2 linked regions of the Pleomorphomonas sp. PLEO genome follow. The protein of the gene in region 1 binds, or shares a complex with, the protein of each later gene. Links are inferred from orthologs where the notes say so. Each region holds a gene or a part of one and is shown in the gene's direction. Other genes may lie near its edges. The genes, in order: uvrB and AB6N07_RS12130.

The links.
Region 2: the proteins of uvrB (region 1) and AB6N07_RS12130 are in contact, whole or in part, in a crystal structure (PDB 7EGT), measured with the Thermus thermophilus proteins. The link is inferred for Pleomorphomonas sp. PLEO from one-to-one orthologs. Residues at the interface, in WP_096411307.1 of Thermus thermophilus: Glu23, Leu25, Arg26, Asp27, Gly28, Glu29, Arg30, Phe31, Arg55, Glu326, Asp327, Phe328, Glu379, Ser382, Gln383, His398, Gly400, Arg401; in WP_096412145.1 of Thermus thermophilus: His654, Arg656, Phe657, Gln666, Asp668, Glu669, Lys680, Arg681, Leu682, Ser683, Lys685, Tyr686, Ala687.

Annotation. Positions count from the first base shown.
Region 1 is NZ_CP166625.1:1,391,443-1,399,172, reverse strand. What follows is about bases 1,884-5,091. They hold uvrB (excinuclease ABC subunit UvrB), read left to right. Parts: upstream 1,884-2,194; coding sequence 2,195-4,891; downstream 4,892-5,091. Other genes in these bases: AB6N07_RS06215 (DUF4440 domain-containing protein), read left to right, coding at 4,931-5,091; AB6N07_RS06225 (SH3 domain-containing protein), read left to right, coding at 1,884-2,104. Also shown: AB6N07_RS06235 (23S rRNA (adenine(2030)-N(6))-methyltransferase RlmJ), read right to left, coding at 1-194; AB6N07_RS06230 (SH3 domain-containing protein), read left to right, coding at 323-1,141; more of AB6N07_RS06225, read left to right, coding at 1,244-1,883; more of AB6N07_RS06215, read left to right, coding at 5,092-5,146; AB6N07_RS06205 (DUF4440 domain-containing protein), read left to right, coding at 5,987-6,166; AB6N07_RS06200 (alpha/beta fold hydrolase), read left to right, coding at 6,366-7,259; AB6N07_RS06195 (hypothetical protein), read right to left, coding at 7,324-7,536; AB6N07_RS06190 (MFS transporter), read right to left, coding at 7,500-7,730. UniProt on the Escherichia coli protein: The UvrABC repair system catalyzes the recognition and processing of DNA lesions. A damage recognition complex composed of 2 UvrA and 2 UvrB subunits scans DNA for abnormalities.
Region 2 is NZ_CP166625.1:2,613,105-2,620,675, reverse strand. The notes cover bases 1,394-4,442. They hold AB6N07_RS12130 (ATP-dependent helicase), read left to right. Parts: upstream 1,394-1,726; coding sequence 1,727-4,159; downstream 4,160-4,442. Other genes in these bases: AB6N07_RS12125 (hypothetical protein), read left to right, coding at 4,360-4,442; AB6N07_RS12135 (hypothetical protein), read right to left, coding at 1,394-1,431. In the rest of the region: NAD-dependent DNA ligase LigA, read left to right, coding at 1-965; more of AB6N07_RS12135, read right to left, coding at 1,216-1,393; more of AB6N07_RS12125, read left to right, coding at 4,443-4,941; AB6N07_RS12120 (bifunctional UDP-sugar hydrolase/5'-nucleotidase), read left to right, coding at 5,259-6,893; AB6N07_RS12115 (50S ribosomal protein L11 methyltransferase), read left to right, coding at 7,028-7,571. UniProt on the Escherichia coli protein: A helicase with DNA-dependent ATPase activity. Unwinds DNA duplexes with 3'-5' polarity. Translocates on single-stranded DNA with 3'-5' polarity. Initiates unwinding more efficiently from a nicked substrate than double-stranded DNA.

The DNA of each region.
Region 1 (7,730 bases):
CCGACACCGCCCTGCCATTCGCCCGTTTTCAGCGCCTCTTCGGCGGCGAGATCGTAGAGACCTATGCCGGCGTGGCTATCGATGACGCGATAGCCGGCGTCCTTGCGGCTGAGATAGTCGAGGATGCGCGCCAGCACGGCGTGCTTCAGCACGTCGGCAAAGTTTCCGGCATGAAAGGCGTGACGATAATTCATGGGCGAGAGCTAGATCATCCGCCTATTCGACGGCAAGGAAATTCGCCTTTGCCGCCCAAAAGGCCGCACTACCGCCGCATCTGCAACCCAAGTTCCATATCAAGCGTTGAGTCGCAGATGAACGGCCTATGAACGGCAAGTTCAGCCCCCGCTCAAGGAAACGATGCGATAAACATGACCATAGAAAGCCCGGTCGGTGGAACCGGCGAAGGAGTGAACCCTCAATGTTGAAATCCCTGCTGTCGATCGCCGCGCTCTCCGCCGCTGCGACCGTGGCTGCTCCGGCAGCGGCTTCCGCCGCGCCCGCCCAAGTCACCGCCAACGTCAACCTAAGGACCGGTCCCGGCACGCAATACTATCCGATCATGCTGCTGCCGGCCGGCGCCCCCGTCGAGCTATACGGCTGTCTGCAGGGCTATACTTGGTGCGACGTATCCTACGGCCGCGAACGCGGCTGGGTCTCGTCACGCTATCTGTCCACCTTCTACAGCGGCCCGGCCTACCGGCCACGGCCCTATGCTCCGGTGCCGTTCCTGAGCTTCAATTTCGGCTACTGGGACAACCACTATGCTCACCGGCCTTGGTATCAAAACCGTCCTCGGCCCGGCCGGCCGGAGCCAGGTTGGGATCGCGGTCCAGCTGGTCCTGGTCCTGACGGCCCAGGCCGCCCGGGTCCCGGTTGGGATCGTGGTCCGGCAGGTCCCGGTCCAGACGGCCCAGGCCGCCCAGGTCCCGGTTGGGATCGTGGTCCCGCGGGCCCCGGTCCAGACGGCCCAGGCCGCCCGGGTCCCGGTTGGGATCGTGGTCCCGCGGGTCCCGGTCCAGACGGCCCAGGCCGCCCGGGTCCCGGCTGGGATCGCAATCGGCGCCCCGATGGCCCGCCGCCAATCGACCCACGGACGGGTCGGCCGTTCTGCCCGCCCGACGCGCCGGGTTGCCCGAACTGATCTAGAGTGGCGCGATTGCGATATTGGCGTCCCTAATTAAGACGGGATTCGAATGTCAAATTCGCTCCACCGAGGGGACTGCATGACGGAGAATAAATCGCGATGAGTATGCGACGTCTGGCTGCGCCACTTTGCCTGGTCGGCCTGATCTCCTCCACGACCGGCGCGCTGGCCGCGCCGGCCGAAGTCCTTGCCGCCGTCAACCTGCGCACCGGCCCTGGTGCGCAGTATTATCCCATCGTCGTGCTGCCGCCCGGCACGCCGGTGAATATCTATGGTTGTCTCGACGACGACAGCTGGTGCGACGTCGGCTATGGCAATACGCGCGGCTGGTTGGCCTCGCGTTATCTCGGCACCGTCCGCAACTGGTCGGCCGAGCAACAGATCATGCGGCCGCCGGTTTTCTCACCGCCGCCGATCTACCGTGAGCCCCCCGTCTACGCCAATCCGCCGCCCGTCTATCGCCAGCCGCCGGTCTACGGCGACCAGGAATGGCCGCAGCAGGAAGAAGCCTATCCCGGCAACGTCTACATCGAGCCGCCGCCGGCCTACGTCTACCGGCAGCCCCCTGTTACGGCGGGGCCGCCGATGCCGGATCTCCCTCAGCCCAATGTCGAGGTTTATCGACCGAAACCACAGCCGCAAGCGGCGCGGCCAACCGTCGTACCGCCGCCAGTGGTCGCCAGCACACCGCCGATAACGGCGCGACCTGCCCCAACCACCGCGCCGTCGGTCTCGGTGACGCAGCCGAGCACGACAGCCCCATCCCCGACGCAGCCCGCCACATCGCAACCCGCCACGTCGCAGCCCGCCACGCCCCCCAGCCAGTCGGTCGCCACGTCCAGCCAGCCGGCGGTAACGGCGACACCACCGGCAACCGTGGCAAAGCCCAAATACGGCGGCGCCGTCGGAAAGCCGGGTGCACCCTGCAAGTGGGTGAACGGCGTCTGCCGCAACGATTGACGACAGGGGAGTGCCCCTGTCGCCCTGCTGCCACGCCCTGACATCGGTCGATGTGATAAACTGTTCGTTCCAGAGATCGACGAGAGCGCCATGGCACCCCGCAAGCCCGCTTCTAGCCCCGAGACCGATCCGGCACCGGGATTTTCCGAGATGCCGCAGGCGCCGTTCGAAGCGGTGCCGATCGAGGGTTCCTTTTCGGACTGGCTAAAGGACGTTTCCGAGGAGGCGGCCAAGCCGACCCCCTCGCCAGAGTCGCGGATCGTCGAGGAAACCGTCGTCAAGCCCGGCAAGCGCCGCGCCAAGGCCGAGCCGACCACCCGTAAGTCGTCGCGCGGCGGCTCGCTGGGTGGCTCCACCGATCCGAAGACGCGTGCCGCCGGCGGCCTCAACCCGGTGTCCGGCATGCAGGTGACTATGGAAGAGGCCGAGGCGATGCCGCTCGGCGGCGTCACCGCCACGGTCAAAGCGCTGGAGGAGATGATCCAGAAGGGCCGCGACATCTTCCGCGACGGCCAGCCCTGGGTGCCCCACCGACCGGACCGGCCGCCCAAGTCGGAAGGCGGCATCCCCTTTCGCCTGTCGTCGGCCTACGAACCGAAAGGCGACCAGCCCACCGCCATCGCCGACCTGCTCGGCGGCATCGATCAGCAGGACAAGACGCAGGTGCTCCTGGGCGTCACCGGCTCCGGCAAGACGTTCACGGTGGCCAACATCATCGCCGCCACCAACCGCCCCGCCTTGATCCTCGCCCCCAACAAGACGCTGGCCGCCCAGCTCTATTCCGAGTTCAAGAGCTTCTTCCCGGACAACGCCGTCGAGTATTTCGTCTCCTACTACGACTATTTCCAGCCGGAAGCCTACGTTCCGCGCACCGACACCTATATCGAGAAGGAATCGACCATCAACGAGCAGATCGATCGCATGCGCCACTCGGCGACGCGCTCGCTGCTCGAACGCGACGACGTCATCATCGTCGCCTCGGTGTCCTGCATCTACGGTATCGGCTCGGTCGAAACCTATACGGCCATGACCTTCGGCCTGGAGGTCGGCAACCGCATCGACCAGCGGCAGTTGCTCGCCGACCTCGTCGCCCTGCAATACAAGCGCGCCGACATCGGCTTTGCGCGCGGCACCTTCCGGGTACGCGGCGACACCATCGAAGTGTTCCCGGCCCACTTGGAGGACCGTGCCTGGCGTATCTCGCTGTTCGGCGACGAAGTGGAGTCGATCACCGAATTCGATCCGCTGACCGGCCACAAGTCGGCCGACATGAAGTTCGTCAAGATCTACGCCAACTCGCACTATGTGACGCCCAAGCCGACGCTGGCCCAGGCCATCAAGTCGATCAAGAGCGAGCTGCGTGCCCGCATCGAAGAGCTGAACGCCCACGGCCGCCTGTTGGAAGCGCAGCGGATCGAGCAGCGCTGCACCTTCGACATGGAGATGATCGAGGCCACCGGCTCCTGCGCCGGCATCGAGAATTACTCGCGCTACCTGACCGGCCGCGCGCCCGGCGAGCCGCCACCGACCCTGTTCGAATACCTGCCCGACAATGCCCTCGTCTTCATCGACGAGAGCCACGTCACCGTGCCGCAGATCGGCGCCATGTATCGCGGCGACTTTCGCCGCAAGGCGACGCTGGCCGAATATGGCTTCCGCCTGCCCTCCTGCATGGACAACCGCCCGCTGCGCTTCGAGGAATGGGACGCCATGCGGCCGCAGACGGTCTGCGTATCGGCCACCCCCGGCGGCTGGGAGCTCGACCAGTCGGGCGGCGTGTTCGCCGAGCAGGTGATCCGCCCCACCGGCCTGATCGATCCGCCGGTGGAGATCCGTCCGGCCCGCACCCAGGTCGACGACCTCCTGGGCGAAGTGCGGCAGGTGACCGCCGCCGGTTACCGCACGCTGGTCACCGTGCTGACCAAGCGCATGGCCGAGGACCTCACCGAATACCTGCACGAGCAGGGCATCAAGGTCCGCTACATGCACTCGGACATCGACACGCTGGAGCGCATCGAGATCCTGCGCGACTTGCGCCTTGGCGCCTTTGACGTGCTGATCGGCATCAACCTGTTGCGCGAGGGCCTCGACATTCCCGAATGCGCGCTGGTCGCCATTCTCGACGCCGACAAGGAAGGCTTCCTGCGCTCGGAGACCTCGCTGGTCCAGACCATCGGCCGCGCCGCCCGTAACGTCGACGGCAAGGTCATCCTCTACGCCGACAGGATCACCGGCTCGATGGAGCGGGCGATGGCCGAGACCGACCGCCGCCGCGAGAAACAGGTGACCTACAACGTCGCCAACGGCATCACGCCGGAGAGCGTCAAGCGGTCGATCGGCGACGTGCTCAACTCGGTCTACGAGCAGGACCACGTGCGCGTCGACACCGGCCTCGCCGAGGAAGGCGAGATGATCGGCCACAACCTCAAGGCCCACATGGCCGACCTCGAGCAGCGGATGCGCAAGGCGGCGGCCGATCTGGAATTCGAGGAAGCGGCGCGCCTGCGCGACGAGCTGAAGCGGCTGCAGGCGGCGGAACTGGCCATCGCCGATGACCCGATGGCCCGCCAGAGCGACGTCGACGCAGCCGGCGGCGGTTTCGCGGGCGGCAAGAAATACGGCCGGGCCGGCAACACCCCGCCCACCCGTATCCGCAAGAACAGCCTCGACGAAATGACCGTCGGCCGCACCGAAGTGCCGCTCGGCAGCGAACCACCCAAGCGCCCACCGCCCAGCACGGCGGCGGGGACGATTGCCGGAAAGAAGAAGGGGCGGTGGGGGAAGTAGCGCAACCCATCGCTCGCATGACGAAGCGAAAGGGCAACGATGACAACCTTCGATCTCGACGTGGAGTTCTTTCGTTCGCTTGAGCGGACGCTGCACCGCCCGGAGGTTCGGCGGTCGCCGGAGACCGTGGGTGCGCTCCTGGCCGATGACTTCATCGAGTTCGGCAGTTCTGGAACGGTCTATGACAAGGCGTCGATCATCGAGGCGCTAGGCTCAGGACCTATTAAATTGGTTGCGGTCGCAAAGATTGGTTGATTCAATGGCAGCGTGAGGAGGCGTTGCGATGAGTGATCTGATCTGGCTGTCGGAGGCGCAGATGCGACGGATTGCGCCTTATTTTCCGTTGTCGCACGGGGTTCCGCGCGTCGATGATCGTCGGATCATCAGCGGCATCATCTTCGTGATCCGCAACGGCCTGCGGTGGCGCGACGCACCTGCTGAGTACGGTCCGCACAAGACGATCTACAACCGCTTCATCCGCTGGAGCCGGCTCGGCGTGTTCAACAAGATCTTCGCCGGGCTCGCCGCAAAGGGCGGGAAACCCGACCAACTGATGATCGATGCAACCCACCTAAAGGCGCACCGGACCGCAGCCAGCTTGCTCAAAAAGGGGCTGTTCCCCGACGTATCGGACGCACCAAAGGCGGCCTGAACTCGAAGCTCCATGCCGTGTGTGACGCAAAGGGCAGGCCGCTGGTCATGCTCCTGAGCGAAGGCCAGATGAGCGATTACAAAGGGGCGGCGCTCATGATCGACGCCCTGCCCAGGGCCAAGGCCCTGCTCGGCGACCGAGGCTACGATGCCGACTGGTTCCGCGCGGCACTTGCACAGCGCAAGATTGCCGCCTGCATCCCTTCAAGGCGCAACCGTAAGATCCAGATCCCCCACGATGTCGCGCTTTATCGCCAGCGCCACAAGATCGAAATCATGTTCGGCAGGCTCAAGGATTGGCGGCGAATCCACACACGCTATGATCGCTGCGCCCACACCTTCATGTCAGCGATCTGCATCGCAGCCACCGTCATCTTCTGGATCAATCAATGAGTCCTGAGCCTAGCTGGCGAATCCGCGGCGGAGACCGCACTCGTTCCGGACGTGCATGAATTCGCCGTTCATTCCATTGCTTCAGACGCCGTGCTTGTCACTTACCGGAGTAGCCGCCGCCGCTCCGACGGAACAGTTGGAAAAAGCACGCTCCGCAGCTCGATCTGGAAGTTGATCGACGGCCGCTGGCAAATGCTGTTTCACCAGGGAACCATCGTTCCATCTCCTTGAAGGGGCGGCACTCCGTCGCAGATCGCACTGCCAACCGTTGGCGACTTACGTCCCGTCGCGTTAGAAACCCCTTTTGCGCGGAACCATCCTGACCCGCCGCCGTTGCAAGTGTGCCGAAATCGCATGGCCCACGATCCAGCCGGTACCGCCTTCATTCAGCAAAGTGCGCCTGCTTGTTGTCCGAGAACGGGAGGATCTCATGCGAACAGTTACAACGGATACCCTTGAGATTGCCTATCTGGAGTTCGGTTCGGCCGACGGCTGGCCGGTCGTGCTATCGCATGGGTTTCCCTACGACACTCACGCCTTTGACGAGGTCGCGCCTCGTCTGGCGGAAGCAGGAGCGAGGGTGATCGTCCCCTATCTGCGTGGCTTCGGTCCGACGCGGTTCCTTTCGGATACGACTATGCGCAGCGGTGAGCAGGCCGCCCTCGGCAAGGACCTCGTCGATCTCTTGGACGCCCTTGGCATCGAACGGGCCATTCTCGCCGGATACGACTGGGGCGGGGTCGCCTCATGCGTGGCATCGGCCTTGTGGCCAGAACGCGCGACGGCACTGGTTTCCTATGCGGGCTACGACGTTGTCGATGTGGAGCGGAACGGCCATGCCTATCCGCCAAGCTTGGAGCTGGCTGTCTGGTATCAGCATCTGTTTCAGCACGAGCGCGGTCGGGAATGCCTGTCGCTTCACCGGCGCGAACTGTGCCGCATCCTCTGGCGGCAATGGTCGCCGACCTGGGCTTTCGACGACGAGACATTTGAGCGAACAGCGAGCTCCCTAGACAATCCGGATTTTGTCGACGTCGTGATTCACGCTTATCGTTTCTGCTTTGGCCTCGCAGCCGGCGACCCCGCGCTGGCTGCGCTGGAAGCCCGGCTGGCCGACAAGCCCCCGATCAGCGTTGCCGCGATTACCCTTGACGGGACGCAAGACCCGCTGAAACCAGGCGGCACGGCGGACCATGCGCCGATGTTCAAAGGCCGGCATGAGCATCGCGTCGTTCAATGCGGGCACAACCTGCCGTGGGAGGCTCCTCGGGATTTCGCCGATGCCGTTCTGACTGTCCGAGCTTGGGACGTTGGCGCGAGATAGAAGCCTGTGTCCGCCCCATGAAATGTCTTGTCGTCGTCGCCCATCCGCTGCCCGGCAGCCCATCTCAGTGGGCGACCATCTCCGCCGTTTTATCAGCGCGCACGAGAACCATTGCCCCCGCGCCGACGACCAGGACTAGCGCCAGCACGTCAAGTCCAACCCGATAGTCGGCAGTCGTGCTCTTCAGCCATCCCATGATGTACGGCCCGAAAAAGCCGCCCATATTGCCGATCGAGTTGATCAGCGCCACGCCGACGGCGGCGGCCAGGCCGCCCATACGCGCGTCGTGAAGGCCCAGAAGGGTACGATGACCGACCAGAGCCCGATCAACGCCAGCGACAACGCGACGAGGCATTCAACGAGGCCGGTCGCCTTGCCGGCGAGAACACAGCCAGCGGACGCCAGGATGAGCGCACCGACCACATGCAGCTTGCGCTCGCCAAAGCGGTCGGAACTCCAGCCAAACGCCAG
Region 2 (7,571 bases), 1.2 Mb from region 1 along the record:
TGGTGATCCAGCGGGCCGGTGACGTCATCCCTCAGGTGGTCGACGTGCTGATCGAGCAGAGGCCGGCCGAGGCGGCGCCCTATGCCTTCCCGACCGTCTGCCCGCGTTGCGGCAGCCACGCCACCCGGGAGATCAACGAGAAGACCGGCAAGGTCGACGCGGTGCGCCGCTGCACCGGTGGCCTGATCTGTCCGGCGCAACAGGTGGAAAGCCTCAAGCATTTCGTCTCGCGCCACGCCTTCGACATCGAGGGCCTCGGCGACAAGCAGATCGAATTCTTCCATGCGTTGGAAGACGAGCACCTTTCCATCCGCATGCCGGTCGACATCTTCACCCTGGCAAGGCGCGAGGCGACCGGCCTCAATCGGCTCGGCAACTTCCCCGGTTTCGGCTCGACTTCGGTCAAGAACCTGTTCGAGAGCATCGAGGCGCGCCGTCAGATCGACCTTCATCGGCTGATCTTTGGCCTAGGTATCCGCCACATCGGCGAAGGTAACGCCAAGCTCTTGGCTCGCGCCTATGGATCGTGGGATCATTTCTATGACGCCATGCGGAAGGCCTCAGCCCGCGATCCGGAAACGCTGGCCGAACTCGACGCCATCGACGGCGTCGGCGCCGTGGTGGTCGAGGCACTTACCGATTTCTTCGGCGAGGATCACAACCGCGCCGCCATTGACGCCCTGCTGAAGGAAATCACGCCTCTCGACGCTGAAGCGCCTGTCGCCACCAATAGTCCGGTGGTCGGCAAGACCGTGGTCTTCACCGGTTCACTGGAGAAGATGACGCGCGACGAGGCCAAGGCCACCGCCGAGCGGCTGGGCGCCAAGGTGGCCGGTTCGGTATCGAAAAAGACCGATCTGGTGGTCGCTGGTCCCGGCGCCGGTTCCAAGCTGACCAAAGCCGCCGAACTCGGCATCGAGGTGATCGACGAGGACGCCTGGCTGGAGCGGATCAAGGGGTTATAGCGGCCTCAAAGAGGCTGGCACCGAAACTCGCCGGTATCAGACAGAGGACTACGAATTCGAGATCCGGAGCGGAGCGAACATAAGCAACTCCGGCTGTGCCCCGCGTTTTTGCGTCCGGAGTCGCGTCTCGAAAAGTGAAAAGGTATTGGCCGGGAACTTCGGTCTCGACCAATACCCTGAGGTTCATAAACGCCGGAAGCACAGAGTGCTAACCCAGGCGCCCGCCCCAGTCGAGTTTCCGAGAACACCATCAACCGCGCGACCAGGAGATGGCAAGGGATGCCAATTCCGGCGTCGCCGCGACGAGGCCGCCCGCCGTATCGAGATAATGGCCGGGCTCAAGCCGCCAGGCCGCGTTGTCCGCGTCCTCCGCATAGGCCGCCAGCGCACGGCCGGCATTGGCCGCAAGCGTTCCTACGAAATAGCTTTTGATCCCGGAAAGCATCCTATCGGATGTCATGGTCATGTCCTCTCTCCACTGAGAAAAGGCCTGATTGGCGGCCGACGAGACGATTTGAGCCTCAATCCTTGAAGGACAAGTAAACGAAAACCAGAACCCCCCTCAAAACATCAACAAAGAAGCCTGAAACACGAAAAGAAACACCTAGCCTTCCTCATACGTTGCATAAAAATACGCTACGTTAGTGAAAAATACCAAGCGAATTACCAGATATTAACCGAGACTGTCGCCCCGAAGAATGGCCTCCTTCAGGCCTACGATGCTCTCGCCCCCGGCGCCCTGTTGCTTTATTGTTCTCCTCATGACTGCTTCCCAGAATCACGACGACACCGATTTCGACGCCTCCCCTTCGCTGGGTATTGCCGCCCGCGCCATGGCCGCCGCCCGTCCGGGCGGGGCCGTCGGCTATCTGCAAGGCATGAACCCCGAACAACGCGAGGCGGTCGAAACGCTGGACGGCCCCGTGCTGGTGCTGGCCGGTGCCGGCACCGGCAAGACGCGCGTGCTGACGACGCGCATCGCCCATATTCTGGCGACGCGCCGCGCCTTCCCCTCGCAGATTCTTTCGGTAACCTTCACCAACAAAGCGGCCCGCGAGATGAAGGAGCGCGTCGGCAAACTGGTCGGCGGCGTCGTCGAGGGCATGCCCTGGCTTGGCACCTTCCACTCCATCGGCGTTCGCATGCTGCGCAAGCACGCCGAACTGGTCGGCCTCAAGAGCAACTTCACCATCCTCGACACCGACGACCAGCTTCGCCTCATCAAGCAACTGATCCAGGCCGATGGCATCGACGAAAAGCGCTGGCCAGCCCGCCAGTTCGCCTCCGCCCTCGACGGTTGGAAGAACAAGGGCCTGCGCCCCGCTGAAATCCCCGAGGGCGAGGCGCGCGCCTATGTCAACGGCCGCGGGCGCGAGCTCTACGCCGCCTATCAGGCGCGCCTCAAGGTTCTGAACGCCGTCGACTTCGGCGACCTGCTGCTTGAGGCGGTGACGCTCTTGCGCCAGAATCCCGACGTGCTGGCCGATTACCACAAGCGCTTCCAGTTCATCCTGGTCGACGAGTATCAGGATACCAACGTCGTCCAATATCTCTGGCTGCGCCTTCTGGCCCAGGGCTCGCACAACATCTGCTGCGTCGGCGACGACGACCAATCGATCTACGGCTGGCGCGGCGCCGAGGTGGACAACATCCTGCGTTATGAGCGCGACTTCCCCGGCGCCAAGGTGATCCGGCTCGAGCGCAACTATCGCTCCACCGCCCACATTCTCGGTGCCGCCTCGCATCTCATCGCCCACAACGAGGCGCGGCTCGGCAAGACGCTGTTCACCGACCTGCCGCAATCCGACGACGAGGACAAGGTGTTCGTCGCCTCCGCTTGGGATTCGGAGGAAGAGGCGCGCTCGATCGGCGACGAGATCGAACGCTATCAGCGCGGCGGCACGCCGCTCAACGACATCGCCATCCTGGTGCGCGCTTCCTTCCAGATGCGCGAATTCGAAGACCGCTTCGTCACCTCCGGCATCCCCTACCGCGTCATCGGCGGCCCGCGCTTCTATGAGCGCGCCGAAATCCGCGACGCGCTGGCCTATTTCCGCATCGTCATGCAGCCCGCCGACGACCTCGCCTTCGAGCGCATCGTCAACACGCCGCGCCGTGGCATCGGCGACACCTCGGTCCGCACGCTGCACGATTACGGCCGGGCCGAAGGCGTGCCGCTCACCGAGGCGACGCACCAGCTTGTCGCCACCGAGGAATTCAAGGGCAAGACGCGGACGTCGCTGCGCGACTTCCTGGACAACATCGGCCGCTGGCGCGACCTCATCCCGTCCATGAAGCACACCGAGCTCGCCGAATTGATCCTCGATGAGAGCGGCTACACCGCCATGTGGCAGAACGACCGCTCGGCCGAGGCGCCGGGCCGCCTCGAAAACCTCAAGGAACTCATCCGCTCCATGGACGAGTTCGAGAGCATGGAAGGCTTCCTCGAACACATCTCCCTGGTGATGGACCGTGACTCGGGCGAGGAACTCGACGCCGTCTCCATCATGACACTGCATTCGGCCAAGGGTCTGGAGTTCGACACCGTCTTCCTGCCCGGCTGGGAGGAAGGCCTGTTCCCACACCAGCGCGCCCTCGACGAGGGTGGTCGCTCCGGCCTTGAGGAGGAACGCCGCCTCGCCTACGTCGGCCTGACGCGCGCCAAGAAACACTGCCTAATCTGGTTCACCTCCAACCGCCGCATCCACGGCTCCTGGCAGTCGTCCATCCCCTCGCGCTTCCTCGACGAATTGCCGGCCGCTCACGTCGAGATCAAGGAAACCGGTAGCGCCTACGGTGGCTACGGCTCGTCATTCGGCCGTCAGAATCCCTACGGCGCCTCGCGCTTCGACAGCGTCGAGCGCTTCCAGTCGAACTACGAAACGCCCGGCTGGCAGCGCGCACAGAAGGCCCAGAAGGCGAGCAGCCAGGCTTCCGGTGGTAGCCGTGGCGGCTTCTCCTCGCCGGCCCAGCCCTCCTACGGCCGTGGCCAACCCAAGCTGATCGAAGGCGAGCTGATCGCCAAGTCGGTGGTGGACGGGGCGCCGAAATTCTCGGTCAGTGACAGGGTGTTCCACGTCAAGTTCGGCCCCGGCACGGTCTCCGCCGTCGACGGCAACAAGGTCACCGTCGATTTCGACAAAGCCGGCCAGAAGCGGGTTGTGGACAGCTTCCTCGAACGTAGCAGTAAATAGCGGGCTAGCGAGATCGGCTTCTGTCTGGAGTTCCGGCGAATAAGTGCGATGGAACCCCAACGCAGCCCATTGGGCCGACATAAAACTTTCAGACTTTCAATACATTTGGTGGGTGCGCAACAATTCACGCGTCTTCGCCCGGAGCTCAGTTCACGGGCAAAACGCAGCCGATAACATCAACTTATATTAGGGAGAGCAGAATGCTCGGGATCAATCCGCTTCGTCTGGCCGTTCTGGCAGCCATCAGCTTGCCGGGCCTTGTGCACGCCGCGGAGACCACTCAGGTGGCGGATCAGGTCGCTTTGATGGAACAGGCGAAATCCCAAGGCATTGCCGGCATCGCCAAGAAGACTCTTCCCGTCGACGCACGCCCCGCCGTTGTGGGTGAGATCGTTGTCACCAGGATTCTCGGCGAAGGCGTGGAGACCAAGTCAAAGCCCGCGGAACAAGGCGACTGGGTTGTCCGCAACCATTGCCCCGAAACCGGTAACGAGCAATACCTCGTCAAGGCAACAAAGTTCCCGAAGCGTTACGGCGAACCCCAATCCAAGCCGGACGCCGAAGGCTTCTCGGCCTTCCGCCCGATCGGGCAGGACATGAACTACTTCATCGTATCCAACCAACAAGGCGACTTTCATTTCACTGCGCCTTGGGGTGAGGAAATGGTGGCCAAGGTTGGCGATGCCATCGTCCAGACCCCCTCAGACACCAAGGACACCTATCGTGTCGCGGCTGCCGCTTTCAAATGCACTTATGAGATCACAAAGCCCGCCAAGGAATGAAGCGGTCTGCGTCTCGGTGGCCTCACGAGAAATGCTCAGGGCCGACAAACTTCGGCCTCCCAGGTACCTGGAGCTGATCAAGACCAGCGGATCGTCATAAAAGCCCATCCGAGTAGGGCTAGTTTCACATTTGAATAGAGGCAGGCATCAGGCTCAGACACTCGTCCCGAAGCATGTATCGGACCTCGGCAAATGTCGGAGACGAACCACTAGCCGTGCAAAACTGCGCATTATTGCTTGAAGCCGACCGCCCGAACACGCCAAGATTGCTTAGGCGGCTCAGACTATGGGCACCTTGTGAATGGGGAGACAGAAGCATGACGAATAGACTTGCCGTCGGCATTCTCACGGCGGGCGCACTGGCGCTGTCGGCCGGCACGGCACTGGCCGACTTCCAGCTCACCATCCTGCATATCAACGACTTTCACTCGCGCATCGAGCCGATCAACAAATACGACTCCACCTGCTCGGCCAAGGAAAGCGATGCCGGCGAGTGCTTCGGCGGCATTGCCCGCGTCAAGAGCGCCATCGATGCCAAGCGCGCGGAACTCAAGGGCGGCAACCTTCTGGTGCTCGACGCCGGCGACGAATTCCAGGGCTCGCTCTACTACAGCACCTTCAAGAGCGGACCGGTCGCCGAGTTCATGAACGGCATCGGCTTCGACGCCATGGCCATCGGCAACCACGAGTTCGACGACGGTCCGGCCGAGCTCGACAAACTGATCGGCGCGGTGAAGTTCCCGATCATTTCCGGCAACACCATCTCGGCCAAGGGCTCGCTGCTCGACGGCAAATACAAGGGCTATGTCATCAAGGAGATCGGTGGTCAGAAGGTGGCCATCGTATCGGTCTTGGCGAAAGACACCTCCGAGACTTCGTCGCCCGGCAAGGACATCACCTTCGAGGACGAGATCACCTATCTCCAGACGGCGGTGAAGGAGATCCAGGCCGAGGGCGTCGACAAGATCATCGCCCTCACCCACGTCGGCTATCTCAAGGATCAGGAAATCGCCGAGAAGGTCGACGGTATCGACGTCATCGTCGGTGGCCACAGCCACACCTACCTGTCGTCGACCGACAAGAAGTCGTCCGGCCCCTATCCGACGCTGGTCAAGAGCCCGTCGGGCGTCGAGGTGCCTGTCGTCACCGCCTACGCCTATTCCAAGTATCTCGGCGACCTCACCGTCACCTTCGACGACAAGGGCGTCGTCACCGCCGCCCAGGGCGCGCCACTGCTGCTGGACGCCTCGGTGAAGCCGGATGAAGGCTACGTTGCGCGGGTCAAGGAACTCGGCAAGCCGCTGGAAGAGCTGAAGGCCAAGATCGTCGGCTCGTCCGCCTCCATCATCGACGGCGACCGCAAGTCCTGCCGCGCCGTCGAATGCTCGATGGGTAACCTTGTCGCCGACGCGGCGCTCGACCGCGTCGCCAGCCAGGGCATCACCATCTCCATCGCCAATGGCGGCGGTCTCCGGGCATCGATCGATGCCGGCGACGTCTCCATGGGCGAGGTGCTGACGGTGCTGCCGTTCCAGAACACGATCGCCACCTTCCAGATCGATGGCGCCGGCATCAAGGAAGCGTTGGAGAACGGCGTCAGCCAGGTCGACGAGGGAGCTGGCCGATTCCCGCAGGTGTCCGGCCTGAAATATACCTTCGATCGCTCCAAGCCGGTCGGCAGCCGCATCACCAGCGTCGAGGTCAAGCAAGGCGACGCCTTCGTGCCGCTCGAAGCGGCCAAGACCTATGGCGTGGTCACCAACAACTACGTCCGTGGCGGCGGCGACGGCTTCAAGACCTTCGCCGACAAGGCGGTCAACGCCTATGATTACGGTCCCAACCTTGAGGACGTGGTGGCCCAGTACCTGACCACCCACAATCCCTACAAGCCCTATACCGACGGCCGCGTCACCGACGCGACGCCGGCCGACTACGTGCCGCCGAAGAAGTAACACCGGTTCAGCGGCGCTTTGAAAATGACGGGCGGGGCATCAGGCTCCGCCCGATTTTGTATGCCCCAGCTTTGACAAGCCTCAGGGCTCCGACTAAACCCCCGCCAGCCCCGGAATTCAGCTCAGGAACAACCATGCGCCAGTATCAGCTCCACATCCCCGCCGCCGACGCGGCCGGCGCGGAAACGATCGCCGATGCAATCGAGGCGGCCTTCGTCGAAGCGGGTCCGGTATCCTGGTACGAAACGGACGGTGGATGGGCGGTGGATGGCTTCTTCTTCGCCGATGACGCCGAGGAACTCGTCACGACGGCCCGCGCCGCCCTCGACGGTATTGTTGACGCCGCGTTGGTGACGGTCGAGCCGGTACCCGAGGATGTCGACTGGGTGGCGCAGAGCCTGGAAGGCTTGAGCCCAGTGGTGGCCGGCCGCTTCGTGGTGCATGGCGCCCACGACCGCGACCGCATTCCCAAGGGGCTGATCGGCCTGCAGATCGAGGCCAACCAGGCCTTCGGCACCGGCCATCATCCCACCACCTGGGGCTGCCTCACGGCGCTCAGCCGCCTTCTTTCGGTCTATCGCTTCGACAGCGTGTTCGACCTCGGCACCGGTTCGGGCGTACTGGCCATCGGTATCGCGCTGGAAACCAAGCGGCCGGTGCTCGCCTCCGATATCGACC